Regions from separate parts of the Streptomyces sp. BBFR102 genome, predicted to be linked through region 2. Evidence: predicted binding sites of a transcription regulator. Region 2 holds the regulator's gene; the other holds the start of a gene.

Region 1 (6,351 bases), 1.2 Mb from region 2:
CGGCCAGGTCGCCAGGTACACCCCGGCCGTGCCGAGGAAGTGGGCCGCCACCACGCAGGCCGCCAGCGGGCCCAGCGCCGGGAGCGTCCGGGACCCGTGGCCGCGTACCGCCTGCCGCAGCAGGTCACCGGTGCCCCGGCGGGCCTCCCGGCCGCCCTGCCAGCAGCCGGCGGCGGCTGCCAGCGGGCCGAGGAGGAGCATGGTCGTCCAGCGCAGCAGGCCGTGGGTCTGGGCCCAGTCGCCCTGCCACTGGGCCGCCTTCGCCCCCATCGTCACGGCGGTGGTCAGCAGTACGGCCGCCCCGGCCCAGAGGGCGAGCCCGCGCCGCAGTTCGCTGCGCCAGGGGCTCGGGGCCGCGCCGGGGTACGGGGGAGCGGGCGCGGGGCGGGTCGCGGTGGGCGCGCTCATCGCGCACCCCCGGTGGCCGGCGCCGAGCGGTGGTCGCGCAGGGCGAGGGTGTAGCCGCGCTCCAGGGCGCTGCCGCCCAGTTCCTTCGGCGCCTCGGTGCCCTTGCGGGCCAGGTCCGAGGGGGTGTCGCGCAGGGCGACGCGGCCCGCGTCGAGCAGGGTCACCGTCGAGCAGGCGTCGGCCACGTCCTCCACCAGATGGGTGGAGACCAGCACGGTGGTGTCGTCGGCGAGCGAGCGCAGCAGCGCCCGGAAGTCGAGCCGCTGCTCGGGGTCGAGCCCGGCGGTCGGCTCGTCCAGCAGCAGCACCGCCGGTTCGTTGACCAGGGCCTGGGCGATCCCGGCCCGCCGGACCATGCCGCCGGAGAGCCGCTTGAGCGGGGTGTCGGCGCCGGCCGCGAGCCCCACCCGGTCCAGGGCGCGTTGCACCGCCCCGGGGGCGAGCGCCGCCGGGACCTCCTTGAGCCACGCCATGTAGGAGACGAACTCCCGCACGGTGAAACCGGGGTAGTGGCCGAAGTGCTGCGGCAGGTAGCCGAGCCGGCGCCGCACCTCGGTGCGCCCTGCGCGGTCCGCGAGGTCGTGGCCGAGGATCTCCACGCGGCCCGCCGCCGGTCCGGCGGCGGTGGCCAGCACCCGGATCAGGGAGGTCTTCCCCGCGCCGTTGGGCCCGAGCAGTCCGTGCACCCCCGTGGAGAAGTCCAGGTCCACCCCGTCCAGGGCGGTGGTCCTGCGGTGGCGGACGTGCAGCCCGTCCACCCTGATCGTGGTCATGGTCGTGGTCACGAGAACTCCGGTCGGTCGAAGGAATGGCGGCGCACGGCGAGCAGCGCGGCCGAGCACACGGCCGCGCCCGCCCAGCCGGCCTGCGCGGCGGGGGAGGAGAACCAGGGAGTGAGGGCGCGGGCGAGGAGTTCCGCCGGGAGGGCGCCGTACCGGACCGTCACCGGGGCGAGCACCCCGAGCGCCCACAGGCCGCCGACCACCGCCGCCGCGCTCCGGCACCCCAGGTACGAGCCGAGGGCCAGCGTGCCGAGGACCAGCGCCAGCGCCGGGAGCAGCCACGCGGCCGGTCCCGGCCCGCCCTCCACCGCCGGCAGCAGCGCCCCGGCCACCGTCAGCACCGGTACGCACAGGGCCAGCACGGCGGCGCCGCGCACCAGCAGCAGCCGCAGACCGCCCCCGGGCGAGACCGCCGCCAACTCGTGCAGCGGATCGGTGTGCCGGCCGTACGACAGGGCCACCCCGGCGAGCGGCAGCAGCGGCGCCAGCAGCAGCAGGGCCGGGCGCGCCCCGGGGAGTGCCCCGCCGTGCGCCAGGGCCAGCGCCACCAGGCAGACCCCGGCGACCGCCGGCAGCCAGGGGCCGCGCACGGCGGGCCCGGCGGCCCAGCGCAGCCGCCGCCACCGGCCGAACGCCCGCACCGGGGCGGGGGCGGACCCCGCCACCTCGGCCAGCAGTGCCGAGCGCACCGCCGCCAGCGACGGGCCCGCCGAGCCCGAGCGGGCGGCGGCGGAGACCCGGCCGGCGCAGGTGCCGCAGCCCTCCAGATGGCGTTCGACCTGCCAGGAGTCGGGCTCGGGGATCTCCCCCGAGGCGTAGCGGGCGGCCGTGGCGGCGTCCAGGTGGCGCCGGGACGGGCCCGTGCGGTGCGCGGTCATGCGGGGTCTCCCAGAGGGTGGCGCAGCGGAGAAGGGGGAGTGGTGGCCGGGGGCGGCGGGGCACCGGGTTCCCCGGCGATCCGGGCGAGGGCGGCCCGTAGCTCCTTGCGGGCGCGCAGGGCCCGGGACTTGACGGTGCCCTCGGGGACGCCGAGCAGGGTGGCGGCCTCCCGGGTGGTCAGCCCGTCGACGACGGTGGCGCGCAGTACGTCCCGCAGTTCGGGGCCGAGCCGACCGAGGGCGGTGCCGACGTCGCCGTACTCCAGGCCGTCCAGGACGCGGTCCTCGGCCGAGGGCGCGGGCGGCGCGGGGGCGGGCGTGTACCGCTCGGCGCGTTCGCGTACCCGCAACGCGTCCACGAGCCGCCGGGCCGCGATGGTCCACAGCCAGCCGCCGGCCTCGCCGCCCCGGTGCGCCCCGGCCGAGCGCCACACGGTCACGAAGGTGTCCTGGAGGACCTCGCGGACCGTCTCGGGGTCCGCGCAGCGCCGGGTCAGCCGTACCTGGAGCCAGCCGGCGTGCCGGTCGTAGAGCCGGGCCAGGGCCGCCGGGTCGCCCGCGGCGACGGCGCGCAGCAGGGCCGCGTCGTTCTCCTCCGGTGCCCCCACGGGGCGGAACAGTCTCACGTCCCCTCTATCGACGGGCGGGGCGCGAACGGTTCACAGGTACGCGTGCGGGTTCGCACGAGCCCCCGACCTGCCGACGTTGCATGAGCATGCGTTCCGTTGCATACTCTTGCTATGTCCAAAGTCCTGACCTCCCTCCCCACCGGCGAGCGCGTCGGCATCGCCTTCTCCGGCGGGCTCGACACCTCGGTCGCCGTCGCCTGGATGCGTGACAAGGGCGCGGTCCCCTGCACGTACACCGCCGACATCGGCCAGTACGACGAGCCCGACATCGCCTCCGTGCCCGGCCGGGCCACCGCCTACGGCGCCGAGATCACCCGTCTCGTCGACTGCCGGGCCGCGCTGGTCGAGGAAGGGCTGGCGGCGCTGGCCTGCGGCGCCTTCCACATCCGCTCGGGCGGGCGCCCGTACTTCAACACCACGCCGCTGGGCCGCGCCGTCACCGGCACGCTGCTGGTGCGGGCGATGCTGGAGGACGGGGTGCAGATCTGGGGCGACGGCTCCACCTTCAAGGGCAACGACATCGAGCGGTTCTACCGCTACGGCCTGCTCGCCAACCCCCACCTGCGGATCTACAAGCCCTGGCTCGACGCGGACTTCGTCTCCGAGCTGGGCGGCCGCAAGGAGATGTCCGAGTGGCTGCTCGCCCACGAGCTGCCCTACCGGGACTCGACCGAGAAGGCGTACTCCACCGACGCCAACATCTGGGGCGCCACCCACGAGGCGAAGACCCTGGAGCACCTGGACACCGGGATCGAGACGGTCGACCCGATCATGGGCGTCAAGTTCTGGGACCCGTCGGTGCGGATCGACACCGAGGACGTGACCATCGGCTTCGAGCAGGGCCGCCCGGTCACCATCAACGGCAAGGAGTTCGCCTCCGCCGTCGACCTCGTCATGGAGGCCAACGCCATCGGCGGACGCCACGGGCTCGGCATGTCCGACCAGATCGAGAACCGCGTCATCGAGGCCAAGAGCCGCGGCATCTACGAGGCCCCCGCCATGGCGCTGCTGCACCTCGCCTACGAGCGCCTCGTCAACGCCATCCACAACGAGGACACGGTCGCCGCCTACCACAACGAGGGCCGCCGCCTCGGCCGGCTGCTCTACGAGGGCCGCTGGCTGGACCCGCAGGCGCTGATGATCCGCGAGTCGCTCCAGCGCTGGGTCGGCTCCGCGATCACCGGTGAGGTCACCGTGCGGCTGCGGCGCGGCGAGGACTACTCGATCCTCGACACCCAGGGCCCCGCCCTCAGCTACCACCCGGACAAGCTCTCCATGGAGCGCACCGAGGACTCCGCCTTCGGCCCGGTCGACCGCATCGGCCAGCTGACCATGCGCAACCTCGACATCGCCGACTCCCGCGCCCGCCTGGAGCAGTACGCCGGCATCGGCATCGTCGGCACCGAGCACCCGACGATCGGCGCCGCCCAGGCGGCCTCGACCGGCCTGATCGGCGCCATGGACCGGGGCGGCGCCGAGGCCATCGCCTCGCGCGGCGAGACCACCGAGGAGGAGACGGCGCTCGACCGCGCCGCCATCGAGTCCGGCACCGACTGACTCCGCTCCGTACGCCCCGCACGGCGGGCCCGGCCATCACGGCCGGGCCCGCCGTCGCGCGTCGGCGGCGCGCTCGCCCGGGGCGATCCGCCCGGCCGCGGTCCGGCGCGGCTGTGGGCCGAACCGCCGTCCACTCGGCGACTCGTGGAGCCGCCGCCCGTCGGTGGCGGGCCCCGGGCCGCGCCCGCGGCCGGTGGCGCCCGCCGCTCCATCGCCCCCGGGCGTGGCCGCCCCTCCCGTCTGACAGCGGCTCAGCCCGGCCCCCATCCGTACGTCCCGCGATCCGGAGCGAGCCGTCCCGCCAGGAATCCGCAGCGCCTGCGGGGTGTTGCCCAGGGCGAGAGCCGGAGTCCGGGGCCGGGTGCGTTCGCGAAGCCCCACGGCCGGTCCGCCACCGGTTCGCTCACAGCGAACAGTCCCGGGGAACACCTGGAGACGCAGAAGCATTGAGTCGGTATAGCTCAACTTGACTGCCGAAGGGGAGATCATGGCTGCTGAGTCCCAGGCCAACACACCGCTGACTCTTCCGGTGCTGCCGCTCGATGACGAAGTGGTGCTGCCCGGGATGGTCGTGCCACTGGACCTCAACGAAACCGATGTGCGGGCCGCCGTCGAAGCCGCGCAGGCCGCGGCCGGACCCGGTGGCGGCAAGCCGCAGGTGCTGCTCGTCCCACGGGTGGACGGCACGTACGCGGCGGTCGGCGTCCTCGCCACCGTGGAACAGGTCGGACGGCTGTCCGACGGCGACCCCGGAGCGCTGGTGCGCGGCCGCAACCGGGTGCGGATCGGGGCCGGTACCACCGGGCCCGGCGCCGCGCTCTGGGTCGAGGGGAGCCCCGTCGAGGAGACGGCGCCCTCGCCGCTGCCCGGCTCGGTGGCCGAGCTGATGACGGCGTACAAGGCGCTGGCCGCCTCCTGGCTGCAGAAGCGCGGCGCCTGGCAGGTGGTCGACCGCATCCAGCAGATCGACACCCCGGGAGCCCTCGCGGACAACTCCGGGTACTCCCCCTTCCTGACCACCGCGCAGAAGGTGGAGTTGCTGGAGACCGGCGACCCCGTGGCCCGGCTGAAGCTCGCCACCGAGCACCTCAGCGAGCACCTCGCCGAGCAGGACGTCGCCGAGACCATCGCCAAGGACGTCCAGGAGGGCGTCGACAAGCAGCAGCGCGAGTTCCTGCTCCGCCGCCAGCTCGACGCGGTCCGCAAGGAGCTGCGCGAGCTGAACGGCGAGGACGGCGAGGACGAGAGCGACGACTACCGCGCCCGCGTCGAGGCCGCCGACCTCCCCGAGAAGGTCCGCGAGGCCGCCCTCAAGGAGGTCGACAAGCTGGAGCGGGCCTCCGACCAGAGCCCCGAGGGCTCCTGGATACGGACCTGGCTCGACACCGTCCTGGAACTCCCCTGGACCGAGCGGACCGAGGACGCCTACGACATCCCCGGCGCGCGGGCCGTGCTCGACGCCGAGCACGCGGGCCTGGAGGACGTGAAGGAGCGCATCACCGAGTACCTCGCGGTGCGCAAGCGCCGCGCCGACCGGGGCCTCGGCGTCGTCGGCGGACGGCGCGGCGGTGCCGTGCTGGCCCTCGTCGGCCCGCCCGGCGTCGGCAAGACCTCCCTCGGTGAGAGCGTCGCCCACGCGATGGGCCGCGAGTTCGTCCGCGTCGCCCTCGGCGGCGTCCGCGACGAGGCGGAGATCCGGGGCCACCGGCGGACCTACGTCGGCGCGCTGCCCGGCCGCATCGTCCGGGCGGTCAAGGAGGCCGGATCGATGAACCCGGTGGTCCTGCTCGACGAGATCGACAAGGTCGGCTCCGACTTCCGGGGCGACCCGGCGGCGGCGCTGCTGGAGGTCCTCGACCCGGCGCAGAACCACACCTTCCGCGACCACTACCTGGAGGTCGAACTCGACCTCAGCGACGTCGTCTTCCTTGCCACCGCCAACGTCCTGGAAGCCATCCCCGAGGCCCTGCTCGACCGGATGGAACTGGTCCGCCTCGACGGCTACACCGAGGACGAGAAGGTCGTCATCGCCCGCGACCACCTGCTCCCGCGCCAGCTGGAGCGGGCCGGTCTGGAGCCCGGCGAGGTCGAACTGGC
Region 2 (6,351 bases):
AAGTCGCCGTCGCGCTGGGCGCGTTCGGCCTGGCCGCGCAGTTCGTCCAGGCGCTCCTTCAGCTCACCGACGCGGTTGAGGGACTGCTTCTCCTTCTCCCAGCGGGCGGTGAGCCCGCGCAGCTCCTCCTCGCGGTCGGCGAGGTCGCGGCGCAGCTTCTCCAGCCGCTGCCGGGAGGCCGGGTCGGTCTCCTTGTCGAGCGCCAGCTCCTCCATCTTCAGCCGGTCCACCGAGCGCTGCAGCTCGTCGATCTCCAGCGGCGAGGAGTCGATCTCCATGCGCAGCCGGGAGGCGGCCTCGTCGACCAGGTCGATGGCCTTGTCGGGCAGGAAGCGCGAGGTGATGTACCGGTCGGAGAGGGTCGCGGCGGCCACCAGCGCGCTGTCCGCGATCTGCACCTTGTGGTGCGCCTCGTACCGGCCCTTGAGGCCGCGCAGGATCGCGATGGAGTCCTCGACGCTCGGCTCGGCCACCAGCACCTGCTGGAAACGGCGCTCCAGCGCCGGGTCCTTCTCGATCCGCTCGCGGTACTCGTCCAGCGTCGTCGCGCCGACCATGCGCAGCTCGCCGCGGGCCAGCATGGGCTTGAGCATGTTCCCCGCGTCCATGGCGGAGTCGCCGCCGGCGCCCGCGCCGACCACGGTGTGCAGTTCGTCGATGAAGGTGACGATCTGGCCGTCGCTCTCCTTGATCTCGGAAAGGACCGTCTTGAGCCGCTCCTCGAACTCGCCCCGGTACTTTGCGCCCGCGACCATCGCGCCGAGGTCGAGCGAGACCAGCCGCTTGCCCTTCAGCGACTCGGGGACGTCGCCCTTGACGATGCGCTGGGCCAGCCCCTCCACGACGGCGGTCTTGCCGACGCCGGGCTCGCCGATGAGGACCGGGTTGTTCTTGGTGCGCCGCGAGAGCACCTGCACGACGCGGCGGATCTCCTGGTCCCGGCCGATGACCGGGTCGAGCTTGCCCTCGCGGGCGGCGGCCGTGAAGTCCGTGCCGAACTTCTCCAGTGCCTTGTACTGCCCCTCGGGGTCGGGCGTGGTCACCCGGCGTCCTCCTCGTGTGGTGCGGAATGCCTCCAGCAGCTTCCCAGCCGTCGCGCCCTGCCCGGTGAGCACCTCGCCGGCCGGGCCGCCCTTGGCGGCGATGCCGATCAGCAGGTGCTCGGTGGAGAGGTACTCGTCGCCCAGCTCCTCGGCGCGACCGCCGGCGTCGGCGATGACCGCGAGCAGGTCCCGGTTGGGCTGCGGCGGGGCGACGGTCGAGCCGGTGACGCTGGGGAGCGAGCCGAGGACGCGCTCGGCCCCCGCGCGGACCGCTGCCTGGTCGGCCTCGACGGCGGCCAGGAGGTCGACCAGGTTCTCGTTGTCCTGCCCCTCCAGGAGGGCCAGGAGCAGGTGGGCCGGGGTCAGGTCCGGGTTCCCCGCGGAGACCGCCCGGGTGGTCGCCGCGCTGAGCGCGTCCCGGCTCCTGTTGGTCAGCTCTGCGTCCACGTGCCGTCTCCTCGTCCGTCCATCCCGTCGTGCCTCGTACGTCGTGCGTGCCGCCTGGCTCATCGTGCTCCGCGGGGCCCGGCCTGTCGCGCCGGGGCCACGCCCCGGGCCGGCATCGACCGCGTCGGCACTGACAGAGCCGCCGTACACAAAGTTGAGTCTAGTCCACTCAAGCCGTTGAGGTCATCTCCGAACCCCGCCCGCCCAGGGACCTCGCGCGCGGCCATCACCCCCGTACCGGCCAGCCAGTACGTTCTCGGGGACACCGCTCCCCTCGCGCCCGACAGACCCTCACCGAGCGGGAGGCGGCAGGAAGGGCCCGAGGCCGGGGCGAGTGGCGCCCGCGCCCGTGGCCGGGGGGCCTCCCCCTCACCGGCGGGCGCCCTGCGGCCGTACGCTGCCGCCATGGCTCTCGACCTCACCGCGCCCCCCGCGGGCTTCCTCGCCTTCTGGCGCGAGAAGCACGTCTGCACCCTCACCACCCTCCGGCCCGACGGCACGGCGCACGTCGTCCCGATCGGCGTGACGTACGACCCGGACGAGCGGCTGGCCCGGATCATCACCGGCGGCGGGACCGCCAAGGTCCGCCACGTCCGCGCCGCCGGCCCCGAAGGCGCCCGGGTCGCCGTCTGCCAGCCGGCCGGCCGCTACTGGTCCACCCTGGAGGGCGTCGCCACGGTCAGCGAGGACCCCGCCCGCATCGCCGACGCCGAACGCCGCTACGCCGTCCGCTACGGCCGCGAGCCCCGGGAGAACCCGGCGCGCGTGGTCATCGAGATCGCGGTGGACCGGGCCATGGGGAACCTGCCGCCGGAACAGGCGTAAGGCGCCACAACGACAGCGACGCCACCGTGTTCAGGTCCACGGTGACGTCGCTGCCGGGGGGAGCGCCTGGGCGATCTGTGACGACGGGGGGATCGCGTCTCAGGCGCTGCGGGGGGTGGCTGAGAGAAGTTCTGTCTCGACCGGCTGGTGGTCGCGCTGGTCGAGGTTGACGAAGACCATGCCGTAGCGGACGGCGCAGCGCACGGGCTGGGGGGCGCCGCGAGGGCGGCGCAGGGCCCGGTAGGCGCGGAACCCTTCCTCCTCGTCCCGGACGACCAGGATCGGCTCGCCGAAGAGCGTCACCGTCAGCGGTTCGTCCTCGTCGGGCACGGCACTCACCAGGTCGATGAAGTGCCATCCGGAGCGGTAGGCCGCGGCCATCTCACGCCGGAAGGAATGGTCGTCCGGAGGCATGCTCATGCCTGGACATCCGTGGGCTGGTCCTCCCAGGTCGGCTCGCCGGCGGGGGCGGTCTCCCAGGTGGGCTCGCCCGCGGGGGCGGTCTCCCAGGTAGGCTCACCGGTCGGAGCCAACTCCCAGGTGGGCTCACTCGCGGGGGCGGCCTCCCAGGTCGGCTCACCGGTCGGGGCGAACTCCCAGGTGGGCTCCGACTGGACCGCCACCGGGTTGCCTTCCCAGGTCGGCTCGGCCAGCACCGAGGAAGCGGGCTCGCTCTCCCAGGTGGGCTCGCCACTGGCGATCGCACCGAAGGCAGCCGCGACCGCGAAAGCGCAAAGTACACGAACCATCTTGCTCATGGACGATCTCCACCTCTTCTAATCATTTCCTCCTCCCCCGTCCACATGACGATCGCTCACCAGGACCGCTCGCACCAGCGGATACAGGCATCATGTTCCTGTAATGCATGACCCTGAGGGGGGCTCAGATGGGGACAGACGACCATATACCGGTGCATCCTCACAGCCGTCGCGAGCTGTGCGAGGCGGGACGCCGGCTCTACGCGGACGCGCTGCGGACCGGCCGGATACCCCGCACGGAGGCGGAGGCGGCGCCCTGCCTCATCGACCTGGCACTGGTGCACGCCGACCCGGACGACCCCGAGTGGCTCCGGCCGCTGCCCCCGACGGTAGCGCTCGGCCATCTCGTGCACCCCATCGAGCAGGAGATCCAGGAACGCCGGCGGGCCGCCATCGGCCTCACCGAGACCTTCGCGCCCTTCCTCGCCATGGCGGCCCAGAACCCGGTGGCGTCCAGCGGCATCACCGTGCTGGAGGGGCTGGGACTCATCAACACCACCCTCGACCGGGTCGTCGCGGAATGCTCCGAGGAACTGCTGACCGTACAGCCGGGCAGCGGCCGTAAGCCGGGCACCATAGCCGAGGGGCTGCGCCGCGTCACGCCCCTGCTGGACCGCCGCGTGAAGATGCGCACCCTGTACCAGCACACCGCACGCCACCATTCGGCCACCATCGCCTACGTGGACCGGGTCGGCTCCGAGGTCGAGGTGCGCACCCTGGAGGAGAGCGTCGACCGGCTCATCGTGGTCGACCGCAAGGTGGCGTTCATCCCCGCCCGCTCCGACCGGCAGGTCGCCCTCCAACTACGCCACCCCGGCCTGGTGGAGTACCTCGTCGGCGTCTTCGACCAGTTCTGGCGGCACGCCGTCCCGTGGGACCAGCAGCCCGTCATCTACCGCCCCGAGCTGGACGGCATCACCGGCATCCAGCGCTCCATCGCCAAACTCCTCGTCGAGGGCCACGTGGACGACGCCATCGCCCGCCGCCTGGGCATGAACGTCCGCACCTGCCGCAGCCACATCGCCAAACTGGCCACCACCCTCGGCAGCGGCAGCCGCACCCAGCTCGGCTACCTCATCGCCCGCTCCGGCCTCCTGGACGAGGACGACTGAGCCCGCCCGCCCCGGGAGGAACGCCGAAGGGGCCGGAAGCAGTACGTACTGCTTCCGGCCCCTTCACGCGGGTGGAGCGGCGGCTACTCGCCGGACGGCCGACCCGGCCGCCAGACCACCAGCGCACTGGTGTGCCGCACGTCCTCGTACGGTACGAGGTCGCGGCGGTAGGAGGCGTGCACCTGGGCCTCGCGCTGCCGCATCTGGGCGGCGGCGCCGTCCACCGCTGTGGAGAGTTCCGCGACGCGCTGCTGGAGCGCGGCCACCTGGTTCTCCAGCTCGATGATCCGCTTGATGCCGGCGAGGTTGATGCCCTCGTTCTGCGACAACTGCTGCACCTGGCGGAGCAGTTCGATGTCGCGCGCCGAGTAGCGGCGGCCTCGCCCGGCCGCGCGGTCGGGCGACACCAGGCCGAGACGGTCGTACTGGCGCAACGTCTGCGGGTGGAGCCCGCTCAGCTGGGCCGCCACCGAAATGACGTACACCGGGGTGTCTTCCGTCAGTTCGTAGGGGTTGCGACGTCGTCCGTCCCGGTCCATGGCCTACGCTCCCTTCGCTGCCTTGAACAGCTCCGCCCGCGGGTCCTCGTCCACGGTGGCCTCGCGGTACGCCTCCAGGGCTTCACGGGCCTCGGAGGACAGGTGCTGGGGAACCGCCACGTCGACGGTGACCAGCAGATCGCCCCGGGTGCCGTCCTTGCGGACCGCGCCCTTGCCCCGGGCACGCATGGTGCGGCCCGCGGGGGTGCCCGGCGGCAGCTTCAGCGTCACCGGGGGCCCGCCCAGGGTGGGTACCCGGATCTCGCCGCCGAGCGCGGCCTCCGTGAGGGTGACCGGCACCGTGACGGTGAGGTTGTCGCCCTTGCGCCCGAAGACCGGGTGCTTGCCGACGTGCACCACCACGTACAGGTCGCCCGCCGGCCCGCCGCGCTCACCAGGACTGCCCTTGCCGCGCAGCCGGATGCGCTGCCCGTCCGAGACGCCGGACGGGATGCGGACCTGCATGGTGCGCGAGGACTTGGCCCGACCGGAACCCTTGCAGACCTCGCACGGGTCCTCGGCGATCAGTCCGCGGCCCTTGCAGTCCACGCACGGATCGGTGAGGGAGAAGCCGCCCCCGCCGCCGCGCGAGACCTGGCCGGTCCCGACGCAGGTCGGGCAGACGCGGGGCGTGCCGTTCTTGTCGCCGGTGCCCGAACACGCCTTGCAGGGGGCCTGGCTGGACATCCTCAGCGGCACCGTCGCGCCGTCGACCGCCTCGGTGAAGCTGAGCGTCACCTCGGACTCGATGTCCTGGCCGCGCCGGGGCTGCGTCCGCGTCCCCGCGCCCGCGCCCCCGCGGTTGAACAGCCCGCCGAAGACGTCCCCGAGGCCGCCGCCGAACCCGCCCTGCCCCTGGCCACCGCCGGGGGCGCCGCCCCCGAAGAGGTCGCCCAGGTCGAAGTTGAAGTTGCCGCCGGAGCCGCCACCACCGGGACCGGGGCGGAAGCCGCCGTTCCCGAAGAGGGAGCGCGCCTCGTCGTACTCCTTGCGCTTCTTGGGGTCGCCGAGGATGTCGTTGGCCTCGGAGATCTCCTTGAAGCGCTCCTCGGCCCTGGCGTTGCCCTTGTTGGCGTCCGGGTGGTTCTCCCGGGCCAGCTTGCGGTACGCCTTCTTGATCTCGGCGTCGGTGGCGTCCTTGGGGACGCCGAGGACCTTGTAGTAGTCCTTCTCGATGTAGTCCTTGGTACTCATCGGCGACGTCCCTCCTTCCACTGCGACGTCACCGCCGCGCGGTCACCGGTGAAGGTGACCGCGGCGGCGGTGAGCGGTTCAGCCCTCCTGCGGGCCACCGTTCTCCTCGTCCGGCTTCGCCCCGTCCTGCTCGGCCTCGGCCTGCTCGGCCTTGGCGTCCGCCTGGGGCTTGGCCTGCTGGGCGCCCGGCTGGGGCTCGGCCACCGCGACCCGGGCGGGCCGGATGGTGCGCTCGCCGATGCGGTACCCCGGCTGGAGGACCGCGACGCACGTCGTCTCCGTGACGTCGGGCGCGTAGCTGTGCATCAGGGCCTCGTGGATGGTCGGGTCGAAGGGCTCGCCCTCCTTGCCGAACTGGACCAGGCCCAGCTTGGCGGTGACCGTCTCCACCGACTCGGCTACCGACTTGAAGCCGCCGACCAGCTCGCCGTGG

What was found. The regulator HspR, encoded in region 2, represses chaperone genes until heat shock. The targets are predictions, from matches to a motif close to TTGAGNNNNNNNNNCTCAA.
Region 1: lon (endopeptidase La) is a predicted target of HspR. The motif match lies at 4,701-4,719, and genes of this name have one in related genera.

What each region holds. Positions count from the first base shown of each region.
Region 1 is NZ_CP195757.1:4,242,540-4,248,890, forward strand. Features, by position in the region: gene ACSLIC_RS18975 (hypothetical protein) at 1-408, opposite strand, end outside; gene ACSLIC_RS18980 (ATP-binding cassette domain-containing protein) at 405-1,181, opposite strand; gene ACSLIC_RS18985 (zf-HC2 domain-containing protein) at 1,190-2,068, opposite strand; gene ACSLIC_RS18990 (RNA polymerase sigma factor) at 2,065-2,694, opposite strand; gene argG (argininosuccinate synthase) at 2,809-4,254, shown strand; gene lon (endopeptidase La) at 4,742-6,351, shown strand, end outside.
Region 2 is NZ_CP195757.1:3,069,563-3,075,913, reverse strand. Features, by position in the region: gene clpB (ATP-dependent chaperone ClpB) at 1-1,490, opposite strand, end outside; gene ACSLIC_RS13640 (pyridoxamine 5'-phosphate oxidase family protein) at 1,896-2,315, shown strand; gene ACSLIC_RS13635 ((2Fe-2S)-binding protein) at 2,415-2,735, opposite strand; gene ACSLIC_RS13630 (hypothetical protein) at 2,732-3,073, opposite strand; gene ACSLIC_RS13625 (helix-turn-helix transcriptional regulator) at 3,202-4,185, shown strand; gene ACSLIC_RS13620 (heat shock protein transcriptional repressor HspR) at 4,269-4,724, opposite strand; gene dnaJ (molecular chaperone DnaJ) at 4,728-5,918, opposite strand; gene grpE (nucleotide exchange factor GrpE) at 5,997-6,351, opposite strand, start outside.